3 regions of the Streptomyces sp. RLA123 genome follow, and region 1 is predicted to be linked to each of the others. Evidence: riboswitches for the same ligand, from Rfam matches in the RefSeq annotation. Region 1 holds a riboswitch; each other region holds the start of a gene.

What was found. Region 1 has a riboswitch for cobalamin ahead of cobN (cobaltochelatase subunit CobN). Riboswitches for the same ligand answer to the same signal wherever they lie in the genome.
Region 2: linked by a shared signal. The riboswitch ahead of RV983_RS27580 (cobalamin biosynthesis protein) and the one ahead of cobN (cobaltochelatase subunit CobN) in region 1 are both predicted to bind cobalamin.
Region 3: linked by a shared signal. The riboswitch ahead of RV983_RS31215 (prenyltransferase/squalene oxidase repeat-containing protein) and the one ahead of cobN (cobaltochelatase subunit CobN) in region 1 are both predicted to bind cobalamin.

Annotation. Positions count from the first base shown of each region.
Region 1 is NZ_JBWDOR010000003.1:4,240,778-4,247,758, forward strand. Features, by position in the region: gene RV983_RS19250 (precorrin-2 C(20)-methyltransferase) at 1-180, opposite strand, end outside; gene RV983_RS19255 (precorrin-8X methylmutase) at 177-809, opposite strand; gene cobG (precorrin-3B synthase) at 806-2,146, opposite strand; cobalamin riboswitch at 2,207-2,369, shown strand; gene cobN (cobaltochelatase subunit CobN) at 2,400-6,002, shown strand; gene RV983_RS19270 (PaaI family thioesterase) at 6,082-6,642, shown strand; gene RV983_RS19275 (substrate-binding domain-containing protein) at 6,713-6,981, shown strand, end outside.
Region 2 is NZ_JBWDOR010000003.1:6,045,967-6,052,947, reverse strand. Features, by position in the region: gene RV983_RS27605 (alpha/beta hydrolase) at 1-39, opposite strand, end outside; gene RV983_RS27600 (class II aldolase/adducin family protein) at 98-817, opposite strand; gene RV983_RS27595 (NAD(P)/FAD-dependent oxidoreductase) at 934-2,325, shown strand; gene RV983_RS27590 (inorganic phosphate transporter) at 2,444-3,676, shown strand; gene RV983_RS27585 (hypothetical protein) at 3,718-3,933, shown strand; cobalamin riboswitch at 4,081-4,207, shown strand; gene RV983_RS27580 (cobalamin biosynthesis protein) at 4,262-5,272, shown strand; gene RV983_RS27575 (cobyric acid synthase) at 5,269-6,780, shown strand; gene RV983_RS27570 (putative cobaltochelatase) at 6,833-6,981, shown strand, end outside.
Region 3 is NZ_JBWDOR010000003.1:6,812,987-6,819,967, reverse strand. Features, by position in the region: gene RV983_RS31230 (ABC transporter ATP-binding protein) at 1-59, opposite strand, end outside; gene RV983_RS31225 (energy-coupling factor transporter transmembrane protein EcfT) at 56-1,237, opposite strand; gene RV983_RS31220 (hypothetical protein) at 1,237-2,157, opposite strand; gene RV983_RS31215 (prenyltransferase/squalene oxidase repeat-containing protein) at 2,154-3,506, opposite strand; cobalamin riboswitch at 3,609-3,736, opposite strand; gene cobF (precorrin-6A synthase (deacetylating)) at 3,918-4,673, opposite strand; gene RV983_RS31205 (CAP domain-containing protein) at 5,121-5,780, shown strand; gene RV983_RS31200 (glycoside hydrolase family 18 protein) at 5,853-6,981, opposite strand, start outside.

The DNA.
Region 1 (6,981 bases):
CTCCTCGATCTGCTCGGGGCGGATGTGCGCCGCGGCGATCGAGCGGGCGATGCTGCGGCCGTGCCGGGCGCAGTGGTACGCGATCACGTCGGCGGAGCGGATGACGTCCACGGCGCGCACGGTCATCAGGGAGGGGTCGCCGGGGCCGAGGCCCACTCCGTACAGACGGCCGGTGGTCATATGATCTCGTCCTCCGTGGCAAGGGCGTTGAGGGCGGCGGCCGCGAGCGCGCTGCCGCCGCGCCGGCCGCGCACGATCAGGTACTCCAGGCCGGCGGGGTGGGCGGCCAGGGCGTCCTTGGACTCGGCCGCGCCGACGAATCCGACCGGCACGCCGATGACGGCCGCGGGCCGGGGGCCGCCCGCCTCGACCATCTCCAGCAGCCGGAAGAGCGAGGTGGGGGCGTTGCCGACGGCGACGACGGCGCCTTCCAGGCGGTCCCGCCACAGTTCCATCGCGGCGGCGCTGCGGGTGGTGCCGAGTTCGGCGGCGAGCGAGGGCACGGCGGGATCGGAGAGGGTGCAGACCACGTCGTTGTCCGCGGGCAGCCGCTTGCGGGTGACGCCGCTGGCGACCATCTGCACATCGCAGAGGATCGGTGCCCCGGCGCGCAGCGCGGCGCGCGCGTCCGCGACCACGGACGGGCTGAACGCCAGGTCGCGGACGAGGTCGGTCATGCCGCACGCGTGGATCATGCGGACGGCGACCTGCGCGACGTCCGGCGGCAGGGCGTCGAGTTCCGCCTCGGCGCGGATGATGGCGAACGACCGGCGGTAGATCTCCGCGCCGTCCTTCTCGTACTCGGTCACGTCGTGGTCCTCGGTGGTGGTGGAGTCGTACGGCGGGCGGCGGCGACGGCGGCGGGCAGGTCCAGGGCGGAGGTGCTCGCGGAGGTGTCGCCCACGGTGACGCGGTAGCGGTCGGCGGCGGTGGCCACGACGTCGGCCCGGGCGCCGTCCGGGTGGCCGCAGCGGCGTGCGCAGCCGGAGAAGTGGACGGGCAGCAGGGGCAGTCCGGGACCTGCGGCCCCGGCGCGCACCGCGGCCACGGCGTCCGCCCGTACGTCCGCGAGGGACTTGGCGCAGCCGGGCTGTCCGGCGCACGCGGTCACGCCGCGCCACGGAGAGTCCTCGCCGGTCAGGAAGCCCGCCCCGGCCAGGCGTTCCAGCACCTCGGGTGCTCCGGCCGACGCTGCGCCCGGCACGACCACGCCGCGCCACGGCGTCACCCGCAGCTGCCCGAGGGCCGCGTCGGCGACCTCCGCAAGGACCCGCCACGCCTCGGCGGTCGCCCGCCCCAGCCGTACCCCGGCCGACAGCACCCACGTGCCGCCGCCGGGCTGGGGGACGGCTCCGAGCGCGGGGCCCGCCCGGTGCCCGCCTGGGGGTCCGGCCGGTCCGCTCCGGAGCGGGAGGTCGTCCGCGCCGGGCAGGAGCCCCGCGGTGCGGGCGCCCGTGGGGTCGACGTCGGCGAGGCGCCAGGCGCGGGTGGGGTGTCCGGCGGCAAGGGTGAGGAAGGCCTCGGCGGCGCGCAGCGCCCAGCGGGGTGCGTCGGCGGCGGGCACGTGGGCGACGGGTGTGCCTGCGAGGCGGAGTTCGGCGGTGGCGCGGCCGGGCCGTGCGATCACCGTCACATCGGCGCCCAGTGCGGCGACATCGCCGCGGCCGTCGTCGAAGGCGAAGAGAAATCGCCCCGACAGCCCGGCCGCCGCGGGACTCGCGCACAGCAGGGCGTCCAACTCCGCCACCCAGGCCGCCACATCGGCGTACCCGTTGCCGTCGAGGCCGCCGAGGGGAGAGGCGATGACATTGCGGGCCCGTTCGTGGGCGTACGAGGGGAGCAGTCCCGCGGCGGCCAGTCGTGTGGCGAGGGCGGTCGCCGCGCCGGGTGCGCGCAGGCCGCGCAGTTGCAGATTGCCCCGGGAGGTGAGGTCGAGACGGCCGTCGCCGAGGTCGTCGGCGGCGTCGGCCAGCACATTTGCCTGATGGGACGTCAACAAACCGCCGGGTATGCGGATCCGGGCCAGCGGACCGTCGTCGGCGGCGTGCAGCCGCAGTGCCCCGGGGCACGCGTCCCCGCGGGCGGCGGGCCCCGCCGCGGGCACGGCGAAGGCGCCGTTCACGGGGGATTCCGGGGCGGTGGGCATGGCCGCGAGCATACCCGCGGGCACCTGGGAGGTGTACGGCCCATGCAACGTCACCAGCCCTTACTATGCGAGTGGGACGGCTTTCGGGTCGCGCCCACGCCATCGACGGCGCCAGGGGAGGAAACCGGTGCGATTCCGGTGCGGTCCCGCCACTGTCATCGCGGCCCACGGGTAATGCCGGGCCGCGGGAGCCAGGAACTCCCGCCGTCATCCACCGGCCCGGGGCGCGGACCCCGAGGAAGGCACGCCCGACGTGATCCTGCTGCTCTCGACGTCCGACACCGATCTGCTCAGCGCCCGTGCGGCGGACGGGCCGGTCCCCTACCGGCTCGCCAACCCGGCACGACTCACGGCGGGGGAACTGCCCGCGCTCCTCGACGGCACCGACCTGGTCGTCGTCCGCCTGCTCGGCGGCCGCCGGGCCTGGGAGGAGGGACTGGATGCGCTGCTCGCCGGCCCGCGCCCCGTGGTCGTGCTCACCGGTGAACAGGCCCCGGACGCGCAGCTCATGGAGCTGTCCACGGTGCCGGTCGGCACCGCCGCCGAGGCCCACGCCTACCTGGCGCACGGCGGCCCCGCCAACCTCGCCCAGCTGGCCCGCTTCCTCTCCGACACCGTGCTGCTGTCCGGTCACGGCTTCGAGCCCCCGGCCTCCGCCCCGTCCTGGGGCCGCCTGGAGCGCTCCGCGGCCGCCACCGAGGGCCCGCTGGTCGCCGTCCTCTACTACCGGGCCCACCACATGAGCGGCAACACCGCCTTCGTGGAGGCGCTTTGCGTGGCGATCGAGGAGGCCGGGGGCCGTGCGCTGCCCCTGTACGTCGCCTCGCTGCGGGCACCCGAGCCGGAACTGCTCTCCGCGCTGACCGGTGTGGACGCGATCGTCACCACCGTGCTGGCCGCGGGCGGAACCCGCCCCGCGGAAGCGTCCGCCGGCGGCGACGAGGAGGCGTGGGACGCGGGCGCGCTGACCTCGCTCGACGTGCCGGTGCTCCAGGCGCTGTGCCTGACCTCCTCGCGGGCTGTGTGGGAGGGGAGCGACGAGGGGCTGTCCCCGATGGACGCCGCGACGCAGGTCGCCGTCCCCGAGTTCGACGGCCGGCTGATCACCGTCCCGTTCTCCTTCAAGGAGGTCGACGAGGACGGCCTGCCGGTCTACACGCCCGACCCCGAGCGCGCCGCCCGCGTCGCCGGGATCGCCGTGCGTCACGCGCGGCTGCGGCACATACCGCCCGCGGAGCGCCGCCTCGCGCTGGTGCTGTCCGCGTACCCGACCAAGCACTCCCGTATCGGCAACGCGGTGGGACTGGACACCCCGGCCAGCGCGGTGGCGCTGCTGCGCCGGCTGCGCGAGGAGGGCTACGACTTCGGGCCCGCGGAGGAGATCCCCGGGCTGTCCTCGGGCGACGGTGACGAGCTGATCCGCGCGCTGATCGAGGCGGGCGGCCACGACCAGGACTGGCTGACCGAGGAGCAGTTGGCCCGCAACCCGGTGCGCGTCCCGGCCGCCGACTACCGCCGCTGGTTCGCCGCGCTCCCGGCGGAGCTGCGCGACGCGGTCACCGGGCACTGGGGTCCGCCGCCCGGCTCGATGTTCGTGGACACCAGCCGCGACCCGGAGGGCGACATCGTGCTGGCCGCGCTGCGCCGCGGCAATCTGCTGATCGTCATCCAGCCGCCGCGCGGCTTCGGCGAGAACCCGATCGCGATCTACCACGACCCCGATCTGCCGCCCTCCCACCACTACCTGGCCGCCTACCGCTGGATCGCCAGTGCACAGGCCGAGGGCGGCTTCGGCGCCGACGCGATGATCCACCTGGGCAAGCACGGCAACCTGGAGTGGCTGCCCGGCAAGAACGCGGCCCTGTCCGCCGCCTGCGGCCCCGACGCGGCCCTCGGCGACCTGCCGCTGATCTACCCGTTCCTCGTCAACGACCCCGGTGAGGGAACCCAGGCCAAGCGCCGCGCCCACGCCACCCTCGTCGACCACTTGGTGCCGCCGATGGCCCGCGCCGACTCCTACGGCGACATCGCGCGTCTGGAGCAGCTGCTCGACGAGCACGCCGCGATCGCCGCCATGGACCCGGCCAAGCTGCCCGCCGTGCGCGCCCAGATCTGGACGCTCATCCAGGCGGCCAGGCTCGACCACGACCTGGGCCTGGAGGACCGGCCGCACGACGCCGAGTTCGACGACTTCCTGCTGCACGTCGACGGCTGGCTCTGCGAGATCAAGGACGCCCAGATCCGCGACGGCCTGCATGTGCTCGGCCAGGCGCCCGCCGGCGCCGCGCGGGTCAACCTGGTGCTGGCGATCCTGCGCGCCCGGCAGATCTGGGGCGGCACCGCCGCCCTGCCCGGACTGCGCGAGGCCCTGGGCCTGGACGAGTCGGCGGCCACCCGCACGACCGCCGACGCGGCCGAGGAGCAGGCCCGCGCGCTGGTACAGGCGATGGAGGACGCCGCCTGGGCCCCGGAGGCGGTCGCCGAGGTCGCCAAGGGCCTGTCCGAGGAGGTCGCGCGGGTGCTGGACTTCGCGGCCCGGCAGGTCGTGCCGCGGCTGGCCCGTACGACGGACGAGATCGACGCCGTCGTGCACGCCCTGGACGGCGGCTTCGTGCCGGCCGGCCCCTCGGGATCCCCGCTGCGCGGCCTGGTCAACGTCCTGCCGACCGGCCGCAACTTCTACTCCGTCGACCCCAAGGCAGTGCCCAGCCGGCTCGCCTGGGATACCGGGCAGGCGCTGGCGGACTCGCTGCTGGCCCGCTACCGCGAGGACAACGACGGCACCTGGCCGCAGTCGGTGGGCCTGTCGCTGTGGGGGACCAGTGCGATGCGCACCGCGGGCGACGACATCGCCGAGGCGCTGGCGCTGCTCGGCGTACGCCCGGTGTGGGACGACGCGTCGCGCCGCGTGACCGGCGTGGAGGCCGTCCCGGCGCAGGAGCTGGGCCGCCCGCGTGTCGACGTCACCCTGCGCATCAGCGGCTTCTTCCGCGACGCCTTCCCCCATGTGGTGGGCTTGCTGGACGACGCCGTGCGCCTGGTCGCGGGCCTTGAGGAGCCGGGCGAGGCCAACTTCGTCCGCGCGCACACCCGCGCCGACCTCGCCGCCCACGGCGACGAACGGCGTGCCACCACCCGGATCTTCGGCTCCCGTCCCGGCACCTACGGCGCGGGCCTGCTCCAGCTCATCGACAGCCGTGACTGGCGCAGCGACGCCGACCTCGCCGAGGTCTACACGGTCTGGGGCGGCTACGCGTACGGCCGCGGTCTCGACGGCCGCCCGGCGCGGGAGGAGATGGAGACCGCCTACCGGCGGATCGCGGTGGCCGCGAAGAACACCGACACCCGCGAGCACGACATCGCCGACTCCGACGACTACTACCAGTACCACGGCGGCATGGTCGCCACCGTCCGTGCGCTGACCGGGCGTTCACCCGAGGCGTACATCGGCGACTCCACCCGCCCCGAGACCGTCCGCACCCGCTCCCTGGTCGAGGAGACCTCCCGGGTGTTCCGCGCCCGGGTCGTCAATCCCCGCTGGATCGAGGCGATGCGGCGGCACGGCTACAAGGGCGCCTTCGAACTGGCCGCGACCGTCGACTACCTCTTCGGCTACGACGCGACCACCGGTGTCGTCGCCGACTGGATGTACGACAAGCTGGCCCGCACCTACGTCATGGACCCGGAGAACCGGGCCTTCCTCCAGGAGGCCAACCCGTGGGCCCTGCACGGCATGGCCGAACGGCTGCTGGAGGCCGAGTCCCGGGGGATGTGGGCGGAGCCCGACCCGGAGGTCGTCGCGGCCCTGCGCGAGGCGTTCCTGGAGACCGAGGGCGACCTGGAGGGCGGCGAGTGAGGGGCGCGCACGCCGGCTTGTGAGGCGCCGGACGACTGGGTGTCACTCCCCCGTCGGACGGCGCTGGCACGCTGACGTTATGGACGCCACCGCGCTCGCACGCGCGCTGCCGGAACCCGTGCCGGCCAACCGGACCGCGGGGATCGAGGTGGTCCGCGCCGAGGACGGCGCCGCGGAAGGGGCGCTGGAGACGCCGGACGCGCTGCGGAACGCCACCGGGAGCCTGCACGCGAGCGGCCTCGTCGCGCTCATCGACGCGGCCGGATCGGCCGCGCTCGTCGCGGCCTGCGAGGAGCCCGCGCAGTTCGGGGGCGTCGTGCCGCTGGGTGCGGCGGCCACGATGGAGTTCCTGGCCCCGGCCCGGGGACGGCTCGTCGCGTCGTGCGTGCTCGGCGCGGCCGAACGCGCCGTGCTGCGGCCCCTGCTGGCGGGGGAGAGCGACCGCGTGCGGATCGCCACGGTCGCCGAGGTCCGGGACGCGGCGGGCGAGGTGGTGTGCCGGGGCGGCTTCGACTGGAGTGTGCGCCGGCTGCCCGGCCGGCGCCAAGGACGGCTCCCGTCCCCGCCGGAAACGCGGGACGAACATCTGACGGCAGGACAGGTAAAGCGTCACCGGCGTCCGTTCGCCCTCGTACGGTGACCGGATCCGACCGGACCGTCACCACGGGCACGGACGGCACCGCTGACACACGGGGGATGCGAGAACGCGCATGGGCGATTGGCTGAGTGCCGACAACATCGTGGCGGTGATGACCGCGATCGTCGGTCTGGTGGTCTCCGTCGGGGTGGTCTGGTACGAGCGCCGGGTGCCGCGCCGCAAGCGCATCGGCTACCGCGTCCAGATGGACACCCCGATCGGCAGCGACGACCCGGACGGCGAGGCCGGCGCGACCAACGTGCGGCTCGGTCTCTTCAACGACCTGCCGGACATGGTGGACGCCACCCTCGTCCTGCTCCGCATCGAGAACGACGGCGGCGA
Region 2 (6,981 bases), 1.8 Mb from region 1:
TGTCGTGGCGGCCAGGGCCGCGGCGGTCGTGAGGCGCATCCGTTCCAGTGTCGGGGCGGGCGTGCGGCGCGGCCAGTGCTGGGCGCCGTCCGGGGAGCTACTCCGGGACGACCTGCCCGCCGCCGGCGCCGGGCAGGTCGTCCGGGGTCGGCTCGTCCCCCGCGCCGGGCTGCCCGTACTGGCGCAGTTTCTCGGCGACCCTGGCAAGTTCGATCTTCGACAGCAGGGACGGCGAGAAACCGGCGACGGAGCGGGCGGCGAGCCAGACCTGGCACATCCACTCCAGCTGCGCGGTGCGGTCGTAGGCCTGCTCCAGGTCGTCGCCGTAGACGATGGTGCCGTGGTTGCGCAGCAGGCAGCCGGTGCGGTCGCGCAGCGCGCGCAGCACGTTGGCAGCCAGTTCCTCGCTGCCGTAGGTGGCGTAGTCGGCGACCCGGATGCGCCCGCCGAGCGCGGCGGCCATGTAGTGGATGGCGGGCAGCTCGTACAGCAGCGTGGAGACGGCGGTGGCGTGCACGGCGTGGGTGTGGACGACGGCGCCGGCGTCGGTGTTCCGGTAGATCGCCAGGTGCATGGAGAGTTCACTGGTCGGCCGCAGCGTGCCGAGAACCTGCCGGCCGTCGAGGCCGACGCCGACGGTGTCGTCGGGGCCGAGGCGGTGATAGGGCACCCCGCTGGGGGTGACGAGGACGAGGTCGCCGCCCGCCCGGACAGAGACGTTCCCTGACGTGCCGACCACCAGTCCGTCGGTGACCGAGCGGCAGGCCGTGTCCACCAGTTCCGACCAGGCCTTGCCCACCGTGTCCTGCACCGACATCCGTGCCACCTCCGGGCGCTGATCCTGACAGGTCGGGCGTTGCCGCACACTCCCGGGGCACAGTAGCGTCCCGGCACACCATCAGACCGATCACCCTCACGAATTGCAGGGGCACCATGACCACCGTCAACGGCGGCATCTCCTTCTGGTACGCGAAGTCGGGCCTCCCCGTGCCGCGCGAGCCGCTGCCGGGCGACACGACCGCCGACGTGTGCATCGTGGGCGGCGGCTACACCGGCCTGTGGACCGCGTACTACCTGAAGAAGGCCGTGCCCTTCCTGCGGATCGTCGTCCTGGAGCAGCGCTTCTGCGGCTACGGCGCCTCCGGCCGCAACGGGGGCTGGCTCTACAACGGCATCGCCGGCCGCGACCGCTACGCCGCCCTGCACGGGCGGGACTCCGCGATCGCGCTGCAGCGGGCGATGAACGAGACGGTGGACGAGGTGATCCGGGTCGCGGCGGAGGAGGGCATCGACGCGGACGTCCACAAGGGCGGCGTCCTGGAGGTCGCCCACTCCCCCGCCCAACTCGCGCGCCTGCGGGCCTTCCACGAGGCGGAGGTCGCCTTCGGGGAGAAGGACCGGCTGCTGCTGGGCGCCGCCGAGTCCGCCCGGCGGGTGCGGGTCGCGGACACGGCGGGCGGCACGTGGACGCCGCACGGCGCCCGCGTCCACCCGGCCAAGCTGGTGCAGGGCCTGGCGCGGGCGGTGGAGGCGCTCGGTGTGGTGGTCCACGAGTCCACGCCGGTGACGGAGATCAGGCCCAAGCACGCACTGACGCCGTACGGAAGCGTGCGCGCCCCCTATGTGCTGCGCTGCACGGAGGGCTTCACGGCCGCGATCAAGGGCCACAAGCGGTCCTGGCTGCCGATGAACTCCTCGATGATCGTGACCGAGCCGCTGCCCGCCGAGGTGTGGGACACCATCGGCTGGGAGGGCCGCGAGACCCTGGGCGACATGGCGCACGCCTATATGTACGCCCAGCGCACGGCCGACGACCGGATCGCCCTCGGCGGCCGCGGGGTGCCGTACCGCTTCGGCTCGCGCACCGACGACGACGGGCGCACCCGGCCGGAGACGGTCGAGGCGCTGCGCGAGGTCCTGGTGCGCTTCTTCCCCGCAGCGGGACGCGTCGGGATCGACCACGCGTGGTCGGGCGTGCTGGGCGTGCCGCGCGACTGGTGCGCGACGGTGGAGCTGGACCGTTCGACGGGGCTCGGCTGGGCGGGCGGCTATGTCGGCAGCGGTGTGGCCACGGCGAACCTGGCGGCCCGCACACTGCGGGACCTGGTGCAGCTCGACTCCGGACAGGGCCACGGCACGGAGCTGACGGCCCTGCCCTGGGTGCACCACCGCGTCCGCCGCTGGGAGCCCGAACCGTTCCGCTGGATCGGCGTGCGCGGCCTCTACGCGGCCTACCGCGCCGCCGACCGGCGCGAACAGTCCGGCCGCAGTACGGAGACGGACGCCCTCGCCCGGGCGGCCGACCGGATTTCGGGGCGTCAGTAGCGGCCGCGCGGGGACCGGGGAACCCAGCACCCCCAGGATTCCCATCGTTAACTTTCCGTTCACCCGGACTCCGTACGGTCGCCACCGCCACTGTCGGATCGAACGAATGCCTGGGTACATGGAACACATCACGCTCCTGATCGGAATCGTGATTATCACCGCACTCGTGTTCGACTTCACGAACGGTTTCCACGACACCGCCAATGCGATGGCCACCACCATCTCCACTGGCGCACTGGGCCCCCGGACGGCGGTGGCGATGTCCGCCGTCCTGAACCTGGTCGGGGCGTTCCTGTCGGTGGAAGTCGCCAAGACGATCTCCGGAGGGATCCTCGACGAGACCGCGGGGATCAAGCCCGAGGTCATCTTCGCCGGGCTGGTCGGCGCCATCGTCTGGAATCTGCTGACCTGGCTGGCGGGGCTCCCCTCCAGTTCTTCGCACGCCCTGTTCGGCGGTCTGATCGGCGCCTCCGTCGCGTCGGCGGGGTTCGGGGCGGTCAACGGCGACGCGGTCGTCATGAAGGTGCTCGTCCCGGCCGTCTGCGCGCCGGTCGTCGCCGGGGTCGCCGCACTGCTGGCGACCCGCCTGACCTACCGCATCAGCCGCGGCAGCGACCCGGCCGCGACCGCCAAGGGCTACCGGGCCGGCCAGATCGCCTCGGCGGGCCTGGTCTCCCTCGCGCACGGCACGAACGACGCCCAGAAGACCATGGGCGTCATCACCCTCGCCCTCATCGCCGGCAACGTCGTCGCCCCGGACTCCGACCCGCCGCTGTGGGTCATCGTCTCGGCGGGCCTGGCCATCGCGCTCGGCACGTTCATCGGCGGCTGGCGGATCATCCGCACCATGGGCAAGGGCATCACCGACATCCAGCCGCCGCAGGGCTTCGCCGCCCAGACCGGCGCCGCGGCGGTCATCCTGGCCTCCTCCCACCTCGGCTTCTCCCTGTCCACCACGCAGGTCTGCTCCGGTTCCGTGATGGGCGCCGGTCTGGGCCGCAGGGGCGGCGTCGTGCGCTGGAGCACCGCGGGCCGCATGGCCGCCGCATGGGCGCTGACCCTGCCGGCCGCCGGCCTGGTCGCGGCCGGCGCCGCGCTCCTGGCGGACCAGGGTGACGCCGGCGTCACCGCGGTCGCCGTGCTGGGGCTCGCCGTGTGCGCCGCGATCTGGGTGGCCGCGCGCCGCAGGCCGGTCGACCACACCAACGTCAACGACGACGGCGCGGACACGGACGCCGGGCAGTCGGGCATTGTCACCGCGGCCGTCGCCGCCGTGATGCCGCCGCCCGCGGGCGCCCTCACCCCGGCCGGCCCGCCCGCCGACACCGGCCACGCCAAGGCCACCGCCTGACGGCGGGCACCGCCCCACCGGTCCCGGAAGGACACAGCAGCATGCACATCGACTGGGCGGCCCTCGGCTCCGTCTTCGGCGTCAGTCTCGCCGTCACCGTCGGCCTCGTCGGCCTCTTCACCCTCGGCATCGTCGGCCTGTCCCGGCCGGCCGCGGCCGGGGGCGGTCAGGGCGCCGTGTCGCGCGCGGGCGCGTACGCGTGCTTCGCGCTGTGCGCGGCGGCCGTGGCGTACGGGATCTTCCTGATCGTCTCCTGACGCCCCGGAACGCGGTGCGAACTCGGCCTCAGCTCCCGGCCCTTCCGGTCGTGAGCTGGGGTTTCCGCCTTTCCGGGCCGCTTCGGGACGAGTTGACGGGCCGGAGCGGAGCGTGGTGGTATCGGAACCGCCACACGGCGGCAGGAGAGGAAGTCCGGTGAAAATCCGGCGCGGTCCCGCCACTGTCACCGGGGAGCGCGCCTCCACCAGCGGCCACGGCCCGTACCACGGGCTGGAAGGCCGGGGGTGCCGCCGATCCGGGAGCCAGGAGACTCTCACCGCCGGTCACGTCGAGCCAGGGCGCGGACCCTGAGTGAGGACACCTGCGATGGGCGGCAGTCGCCGTACACCCGACGCCGGCTCTGCCGCGCCGTCGGTCTTCGCCGCCGGGGCGGCTCTCGGCTGGCTGGCCGATCTCGCCCTCGCCGACCCGCGACGCGGGCATCCGGTGGCCGCCTTCGGGCGCGCGGCAGGCGCACTGGAGCGCGCGTTGTGGCAGGACCACCGCGGCCGGGGCGCCCTCTACACCGCGTTGTGCGCCGGGGGCGCCGCGGCGGCCGCCGCGGGGGCCGCGGGGGCCGCACGCGCCGTACGCCGCTCCCCCGCCGCGTCCGTGGCGTTGACCGCCGCCTCGACGTGGGCGGTGCTCGGCGGTACGTCGCTGGCGCGTGAGGCACGGACGATCGGCGCCGCCCTGGCCGCCGGGGACACCGCGGCGGCGCGGGCCCGGCTGCCCCACTTGTGCGGGCGGGACCCGCAGGCCCTGGACGAGCGGCAGATGGCCCGGGCGGTCGTCGAGTCGGTCGCCGAGAACACCTCCGACGCCGTCGTCGGCGCCCTGGTGTGGGGCGCGTTGGGCGGCGTGCCGGGGCTCGTGGGCTTCCGCGCGGTCAACACCCTCGACGCGATGGTCGGTCACAGGTCGCCGCGCTTCCGCCGGTTCGGCTGGGCGTCCGCCCGGCTTGACGACGTGGCCGGTTTCCCCGGTGCCCGGCTGACCGCCGCGCTCACCGTACTGGCGGGCCCCGACCGGCGCGGCGCGTGGCGCGCCTGGCACGCGGACGGCGGCCGGCACCCGAGCCCCAACGCCGGGCCCGTGGAGGCTTCGTTCGCGGGGGCTTTGAGCGTACGGCTCGGGGGGACGCTGACGTACGGGGGCCGGATCGAGCACCGGCCCGTACTCGGCGCCGGCAACCGGACGGTGGAGGTGGCGGACATCGAGCGGGCGGTGCGGCTGTCGCGGCGGGTGAGCGCGCTGGCCCTGGTGGCCACGGCCGGGGGCCGGCTGGCCTGGCACCGGTGGACCTCGCACCGGCCGGTCCGGAGGGGGAACGCATGAGCGGCGGAGCGCTGTTGGTGGCCGGCACCACCTCGGACGCGGGCAAGAGCGTCGTCACCGCCGGCATCTGCCGCTGGCTGGCCCGCCGGGGCGTGTCCGTGGCCCCGTTCAAGGCGCAGAACATGTCGCTGAACTCGTATGTGACGCGCGAGGGCGCCGAGATCGGCCGCGCGCAGGCCATGCAGGCTCAGGCCGCGCGCGTGGAGCCCTCCGCGCTGATGAACCCCGTGCTGCTCAAACCGGGCGGCGACCGCACGAGCCAGGTCGTGCTGATGGGCCGCCCGGTGGGCGAGATGAGCGCACGCGGCTACCACAACGGGCGCCGCTCGGAACTGCTGGAGACCGTCACCGCCTGCCTGGAGGAGCTCCGCTCCCGCCACGACGCCGTCATCTGCGAGGGCGCGGGCAGCCCCGCCGAGATCAACCTGCGGCACGGCGACATCGTCAACATGGGCCTGGCCAGGGCGGCGCGGCTGCCGGTGGTCGTCGTCGGCGACATCGACCGGGGCGGGGTCTTCGCGTCCTTCTTCGGCACGACCGCGCTGCTGAGCCCCGAGGACCAGGAGCTGGTCTGCGGCTACCTCGTCAACAAGTTCCGCGGCGACGTCTCGCTGCTGGAACCCGGGCTGGAGATGCTGCGCGGTCTGACCGGACGCCGCTTCTACGGTGTCCTGCCGTTCCGGCACGGCCTCGGGATCGACGAGGAGGACGGGCTGCGCATGTCGCTGCGCGGCACCGTGCGGGAGTCGGACACGGCACCGCCGCACGGCGAGGACGTGCTGCGGGTCGCCGTCGCCGCGGTCCCCCTGATGTCCAACTTCACCGACGTCGACGCCCTCGCGGCCGAACCCGGCGTCCTCGTGCGCTTCGTCGACCGGCCCGAGGAGCTCGCGGACGCCGACCTCGTCGTCCTGCCCGGCACCCGGGGGACCGTCAAGGCGCTGGAATGGCTGCGCCGGCGCGGACTGGCCGACGCCATCGTGCGGCGCGCGGCGCAGGGCCGCCCGGTCCTCGGGATCTGCGGCGGCTTCCAGATGCTGGCCGAGTCGATCGACGACCCGGTCGAGTCGCGGGCCGGCCTCGTACCGGGCCTCGGCCTGCTGCCGGTACGGGTGCGCTTCGCGCCCGGCAAGACCCTGGCCCGGCCGTCCGGCACGGCCTGGGGCGAGACCGTCGAGGGGTACGAGATCCACCACGGCGTCGCCGACGTCCGCGGCGGCGACGAACCGTTTCTCGACGGCTGCCGCACCGGCTCCGTCTGGGGTACCCACTGGCACGGCTCCCTGGAGAGCGACGGCTTCCGCCGCGCCTTCCTGCGCCGCGTCGCCGACGCGGCCGGACGCCGTTTCGTCCCGGCACCGGACACGGCGTTCGCGGCGCTGCGCGAGGAGCAGCTCGACCGTCTCGGCGACCTCGTCGAGGAGCACGCCGACACCGACGCCCTGCTCCGCCTCATCGAATCCGGGCCCCCGCCCGGTCTCCCCTTCGTCCCTCCGGGCGCGCCGTGAACCGCCCGCCCCGCCCGTGCCCTGATGCCCGTACCAACGAGGAGGCAGCCGCGTGAGCACCCCCTATCCCTTCACCGCGATCGTCGGGATGGAGGACCTGCGGCTGGCGCTGCTGCTGAACGCGGTGAGCCCGGCCGTGGGCGGCGTGCTGGTGCGCGGCGAGAAGGGCACGGCGAAGTCCACGGCGGTGCGGGCGCTGGC
Region 3 (6,981 bases), 2.6 Mb from region 1:
ACCGGCGCGGTCGCGCGCGGATAGCGGAAGGAGACCTGCTCCCAGTGGACGGCGTTCACGGATGTTTCCTCGGCTGGTCGGTGGGCCGCCCCGGTCCGCGGGAGGCGGGGGCCCGGTCGTGGTCGCCCGGCGGTGGCGGGGTGAGGTGGGCGGGCAGCAGGGCGCAGAGCACTCCGGCGGCCGCGAGCAGCGGCAGGCCCGGCGGCTGGAGGGACCACGGGTCCGGGGCGAGCGCGGTCGCGGGTGAGGTGAGGACGAAGCAGAGCGCGGCGAGGGCGCCGCTCGCGACGGTCGCCCCTTCGGGAAGCGCCCACGGATCGGGGCGGTAGCGGGTGCGCTGGACGGCGGCGCCGCCCAGGCGCATTCCGGTGACGCAGCCGAGCAGCCCGATGGCCAGCAGGACAGGACCGGCGTGGCCCGTGGTCACCGCACCCAGCGGGCCGACGGGGACGGTGGTCGAGGAGTCCAGGAGGCCGTAGACACCGACGACGACGGAGGCCAGGCCGCCCAGCAGCAGCGCGTGGACGGCGGCGCGCCGCCCGGCCGGCACGGCCGCACGCCGCCCGTACCCGCGCGCGTCGAGGGCGGCGGCGGTGGCGAGCGCGCGGTCCAGGGCCTCTTCGAGCACGGGGGCGGCGATGGAGAGCGTGCCGCGCAGTCCGCGGACCGGCAGCGCCCGCAGCCGCCGGGCACGGCGTACCCGGCCGACCGCGGCGACCAGTTGCGGCGCCGCGCTGAGCGCCACGGTGACGGCGACGCCGAGTTCGTGCAGTGCGCGCGGCAGCGCCCGCAGCAGCCGGGCGGGACTGGCCAGCGCGTTGGCGGCGCCGAAGCACAGCAGCATGACGCCCAGGCGTACGCCGTCGCACAACGCCGAGTACACCGCTTCCGCGGTCACCGGGCCGCCGAGCCTGACGCCGCTCATCCACGACGGCAGCGGTATCGCGGGCAGGTCGAGCAGCACGGTGGTGCCGCCGTAGCCGACGAGCAGGGACTGGAGCACCAGCCGCAGCAGCACCACCGCGACGGCCAGTTTCAGGAAGACGCCGTAGGCGGCCGCCCAGGGCGCGCGGGTGCGGCGGGCGGCCACCACATAGCCGGCCGCGGCGCCCAGGAGGGCCAGCAGCAGGATGTTGGTGGTGCGGCTCGCGGCGGTGGCGAGCCCGAGGGCCCAGGCCCACCAGGCGAACGGATGGAGTTGGCGGGGCAGCAGCAGCCGCGCGCCGGGGCGCGGCATCAGCCCGACACCTCCGGGGTCCTGCGGTCGCGCCGGCGGGCCCGGACGACGGCGGCGCCGGCCAGGGCCGCGACCGCGAGGGTGCCGGCCACCAGCGGCCAGCCGTTCCAGCGCTGTTCGCCGGAGGCGGCGCCGGCCGACGGCACCCCGCGTACGGTCGCGGCCGCGCCGGGAGTGCTCGTGGTGCCGGCCGGTCCGGTGCGGGAGCCGGCGGACGGGCTCGGGTCGGGGCTCTGGGAGGCTGCGGCGCTCCGGCTCGCGGAGGGACGGGGCGTCGCGCCCTTGCCACTCGCACGCGCGCTCACGGCCGGGTGCGAGGCAGCGCCGCCGGACCCGCCGTTGCCGGATCCGCCCGCGCCGTTACCTGACGATTCGCCAGTCCCGCTGCCCGACGTACCTCCGCCGGGCTTCGCGGTGGTATGAGCCGGACGGGGCGTCGGCTTCGGCGTCGGCGTGACCGCGCTGCGCGGCGACGGAGGTTCGTTGGCACCGGAGTCCTGCCACACCCACGCGTCGATGCCGCCCTTGACCGGGGTGCGGCCGGCCGGTCCGGCCGCGCCGTACACCCAGTCGCTGGTCCCGGGGAGCATGTACCAGTACGACCAGTACGTGTCCTTGTCCACCGCCGCGCATCCCGTGCCGGGTGCGCCGTCCAGCGCGCAGACGAAGCCGCCGCCGTAGGGACCGGAGCCCAGCCGCACCGAGAAGCCAGCCTGTTGCAGTGCCTGGATGCCGCTCTGCGGTGACGGCGCGCATCCGGTCCGGCTCGGGTACGGGGCGTCCGGGACCCCACGGTCCTCCACGACGACCAGCACGCCGGAGCAGCCGCCTGCCGCACCGGCCGGGGCGGCGGCGGGCCACAGCAGCGCCGCGGCCGCGGTGGCGCAGACCGCCAGCGCCGCCGAGCCCTGCCGGATCACGCCCGGGTTCCCGCGGAGCGGCGCCGCCGCACGGCGACCACGATCGCGGCGCCGGCTGCCACGAGTGCCGCCGAACCCGCCGCCTGCGGCAGCACGGAGGTGCCGGTGCTGGCCAGCGTGCCTCCCGTACCGCCCGAGGTCGTCGAACCGGCGGGGGCCTGCGCCGTGGCGCTCGGCGTGGCCGATGCGGAGGCGGAGGCGGAGGGGGTCGCCGTGCCGGTGGGGGTCGCGGAACCGCCCGGCGCGGTGGGCTCACCGGTGGCGGTGGGTGAGGCGGTGGCGGAGTCACTGGCCGTAGGGCTCGGTGACGAACAGTCCAGGGTCGCCAGTCCGTCCGTCGCGCCCGCGCCGTCCACGGTCGCGTACGAGATCCCGGACAGTGCCGTCACCGCCTGCACGGTGGCGCGCAGCGCGCTGCCGTCGGCCTTGGCCTCCTGGTAGCCCACCGCGCCGCGGTCCTTGGCCGCGCCGCCGCAGCCGACCTGACGTTCGCGCAGCCAGTCCGCGCCCTTGCCGGCGGCCGCGCCGCGCCCGCCGGCCCGCAGGGCCTGGGTCGCCAGGGCGGTGGAGTTGGCGTTCACGACCGCGGTCGGACCCGTGCCGGCGAATCCACCGTCCTTGCCCTGCTTCTTCACCAGCCAGTCCAGCGCCTTGCCCGCGGCAGCGTCCTGGTGGCCCGCGGCGAGCAGGGCCTGCACGACCATCCCGGTGCCGTCCGCGTCGGAGGCGCAGTCCGCGGCGGCGTCCGGGAAGAAGACCGGGAAGCCGCCGTCGGCGCACTGGTTGGCGAGCAGGAAGTCCACGGCCTCGACGGGCACGGCGGCGCCGTCCCGCTTCAGCGCGATCAGGGCCAGCGACTGCGTCAGCGTGTTGGAGTAGTCGTTGACCTCGGTGCCGCCGAAGGTGGCGTGGTCGGTGAAGCGGCCGCTGGGCTGCATACGGGAGTTGAGCTGCGCGATCAGGTCGCGGCCCGCGAACGCTCCCGGGTCGCGGTGGCCCGCCTCGGCCACCAGCGCGAGCTTCGCGAGCGACCCCGCGTAGATGTCGCCGGGCGTGTCACCGGTGAGGTAGGACTCGGCGTGCGCGGCCAGCCAGTCGGTCGCGGCGGTGGTCTCGCCCTTGCCCGTACGCGTGGCCGACAGGGCCAGTACGACGTCGGCCGTGAGGCCGGGGTCGGCGCCGAAGTCGCCCTCGACGTGGTCGCCGTCCTTCAGCTGGCGGCCCGCCCATCCGGCCGCGGCCGCGGCATCCGACGGCACGGCCGGGGCGGCCGCTGCGGGCGTCGCCGGCAGGGCGACAAGGGCGGCGGTGATGAGCGCGGGAGCGACCGTGCGGCCGGATATGCGCAACGAAGCCTCCTGAACGGTGGCCTTCGGGACGCACCCCGCGAGTGCGGCCGCGCGGTAGGCGGGCGGCCGTGCCCAGGGGCCTCGTCCCGTGACCGCGACGGATGAGAACCAGCGCCGCCGACGGGTCATCGGGCTCGCCGCGGACGGCATCACGGATGCCGCGCGGCCCACCGTTGCGGGCCAGCGCCGGAATTCGACCGGCTTCCCCCACCAGAGGCGGAGGGAAGGTTATGTCCCGGGGACGCGCCGCTTCAAGGCGGCACCCGCGAGTGTGACAACACCCACGCGCCCATCACCTGCGGCAACGTCCGTCCGCCCCGCCCGCGGAAGCCGAACTCCCCCGCCCCTCGGCCGCGTTCCCGGCAAGACAGGAGCCGACTCCCCCGGGACCCCTGGGACCCGCGGTGCGGGTCAGCGGCGCAGCAGGTAGGTGTCCATGATCCAGCCCTTGCGCGCCCGCGCCTCGGCCCGCAGCTCGCGGATGCGCCCGGCGGTCTCCGCGAGCGGGCCGGAGACGAGGATCTCGTCGTCGGTGCCCAGGTAGGCGCCGTAGTGGATCTCGACACCCTCGGGATCGATCCCGGCGAAGGCCGCTTCGCCGTCGAGCATGACGACGACGTCGTCGACACCCTCGGGGATGCCGCCCTCGGCGAGCCGGCGGCCGGTGGTGATCTGGAGGGGGCGGCCGACGCGGGTGAGCGTCGTGCGGTGGCGGGCGGCCAGGACGGAGACGCTGCTGATGCCGGCGATCACCTCGTAGGTGAAGGCGGTCGCGTCCGTGCGGGCGCGGACGTCGTCGAGGACGGCGATGACGCTGTCGTACAGCCCGGGGTCGCCCCAGACGAGGAAGGCCGCGGTCTCCTCCGGGCCGACCCGCTCCGCGAGGAGGTGCTCCACCACGTCGGCCCGGCGGCGGCGCCAGTCCTCGACGGCCGCCGGGTAGCCGGGGGCGGTGCGGTCGCGCTCGGCGTCGGGAACCTCCACGACGCGGTGGCCCGGGCGGGCGTGCTCCTCCAGCATGCGGTGGCGCAGCCGGACGAGTTCCTGGCGTTCGCCGGTCTTGCCCAGGACGAGGAAGACGTCGGTCCCGGCGATCGCCTTGACTGCCTGGAGGGTGAGGTGGTCGGGGTCGCCGGCGCCGATACCGATCACGCGTATGTGTCGCATGGGGCGATTGTGCCGCGTGTTGGCCCTCGTACGCCGCCCTGCCCGACCTGTTCCCGAGCCCCCTGTGAACTCCGTCACCCCGGACGGGGCGATTACGGCACCGCATAGTAGACGGCCCCGAACGGCATATGCGAGCCATCCCTACCGCACCGGACATTTCACGCACAGGAGGACGGACCGTCTGCGATCCGCGTGTCGCTTCCGGCCGTCCGCCCGACGCGGACGGCATCCTGAAGGGACGTCAGATTTTCACAACAAGGCGCCGAACGGGCACACGCATGCCTCGCTTCGCAGCGCAAGGATCGTCTTCGCTACGACTCGGCGTAGTAACGATCTTCCATTGCCCCGCTCTCGGGACCGTCCGCACAATGGCCGAGCCCGCACGGCGTCATCGCAGCTCAGGCGGGATGTGAATACGGACGCCGAACCACCGAGTGAGGTCACGCAATGACGAACCACCGCCGGAAGACGCGCCATCGCAAGATCGTCGTCGCCGCTCTCGCCGTCGCCGCCGTGGGAGTGCCCTCGGTCGCCATGGCATCCATCGACAGCCCTCAGCAGAACGCGCGGCACGGCGCGTGGTCCCACGGGCACTGGCAGGACGCGCGCTGGGGCGGCCAGTGGTCGCACGGCGGCGGGGCCGGCGCCCCCTCCTCCGCCCCCGAGGCTCCCGCACCTCCGGCTTCCGCCCCCTCGCAGGCGCCCGGCACGGCACCGTCCGGCGCCCTGACCGGGAACGTCGCCACGGTGGTGAAGCTGGTGAACCAGGAACGCGCCAAGGCCGGCTGCTCCGCGGTGAAGCTCAACGGCAGACTCACCGACGCCGCCCAGGAGCACAGCGCGGACATGGCCGAGCACGAGAACATGTCGCACACGGGCTCGGACGGCTCCACCCCCTCGGACCGCATCAGCGCCGCCGGCTACAACTGGCGGTCCTACGGCGAGAACGTGGCGTACGGCTACTCCTCCCCCTCGTCCGTGATGAAGGGCTGGATGGACAGCCCCGGTCACCGGCGGAACATGCTGGACTGCTCCTTCAAGGAAATAGGAGTCGGCCTGGCGCAGCCGGGCAGCTACTGGACCCAGGACTTCGGCGCATCCCGCTGAGGTGACGCCCGCGGGGCCCGGCCGCGATCGCGGCCGGGCCCCTCGGCGTGTGCGCGGGGTACGGAGTGCCGGTCAGCGCAGCCCGCGCCCCAGGGCCGTGATCAGCTCGCCGTCGGAGGTGTCCCCGCTCAGCTCCCAGAAGAAGGCACCGCCGAGCCCCTGGTCCTTGGCCCAGGCGGCCTTGCCCCGCAGGGTGCGCGGTGTGTCGTAGCTCCACCACTCGTCGCCGCAGCGGGCGTACGCGGTGCCCGCGACCGTACTGGTGGCCGGGCAGCGGGTCTTGAGCACCTTGTAGTCCTCACTGCCCGCCTCCCATGTGCCGGGGGCCGGGCCGGTGGCGCTGCCGCCGGGCGCCGACTGCGTCACCCCGGTCCAGCCGCGGCCGTAGAAGCCCACCCCGAGGAGCAGCTTGCGGGCCGGGACGCCGAGCCTGCGGAGCTTCTGCACGGTCGCCTCGGCGTTGAAGGTCTTCTCGGGGATGCCCCGGTACGCGGTGAGCGGGGAGTGCGGGGCGGTCGGGCCGGTGGCCGACCAGGTGCCGAAGTAGTCGTAGGTCATCGGGTTGTACCAGTCGACGTACTTCGCGGCGCGCCCGTAGTCGGCCGTCTCGAGCTTGCCGCCCGGCGAGGCGTCGGCGGTGACGGCGGCGGTGAGCAGGTTCTTGCGCCCGAAGCGGTCGCGGAGCGCGCGCATCAGGTCCGGGTACGCGGAACGGGCGCTGGTGTCGCAGGTCATGCCGCAGGCGCCCGGGTACTCCCAGTCGATGTCGATGCCGTCGAAGACGTCGGCCCAGCGCGGGTCCTCGACGAGCCGGTAGCAGGAGTCGGCGAAGGCCTTGGGGTCGGCGGCGGCCTGGGCGAACCCGCCGGACCAGCTGTAGCCGCCGAAGGACCAGAGGATCTTGAGGTCCGGGTACTGCTTCTTCAGCTTCCGCAGCTGGCCGAAGTTGCCGTGCAGCGTGCCGTCGGCGGTGCTGTCGGCGACGCCGTCGACACTGCCCGCCGCGTCGTACGGCTGCTCGTAGTCGGCCCAGGAGTCGCCGACGGCGCACTTGCCGTCCGTCACATTGCCGAAGGCGTAGTTGATGTGCGTCAGCCGGGCCGCGGAGCCGGAGGTGGCGACGTCCTTGACGTGGTAGTTGCGGGCGTACACGCCCCAGTCGATGAAGTACCCGACGACCTTGGACCGGGCGTGGCTGTCG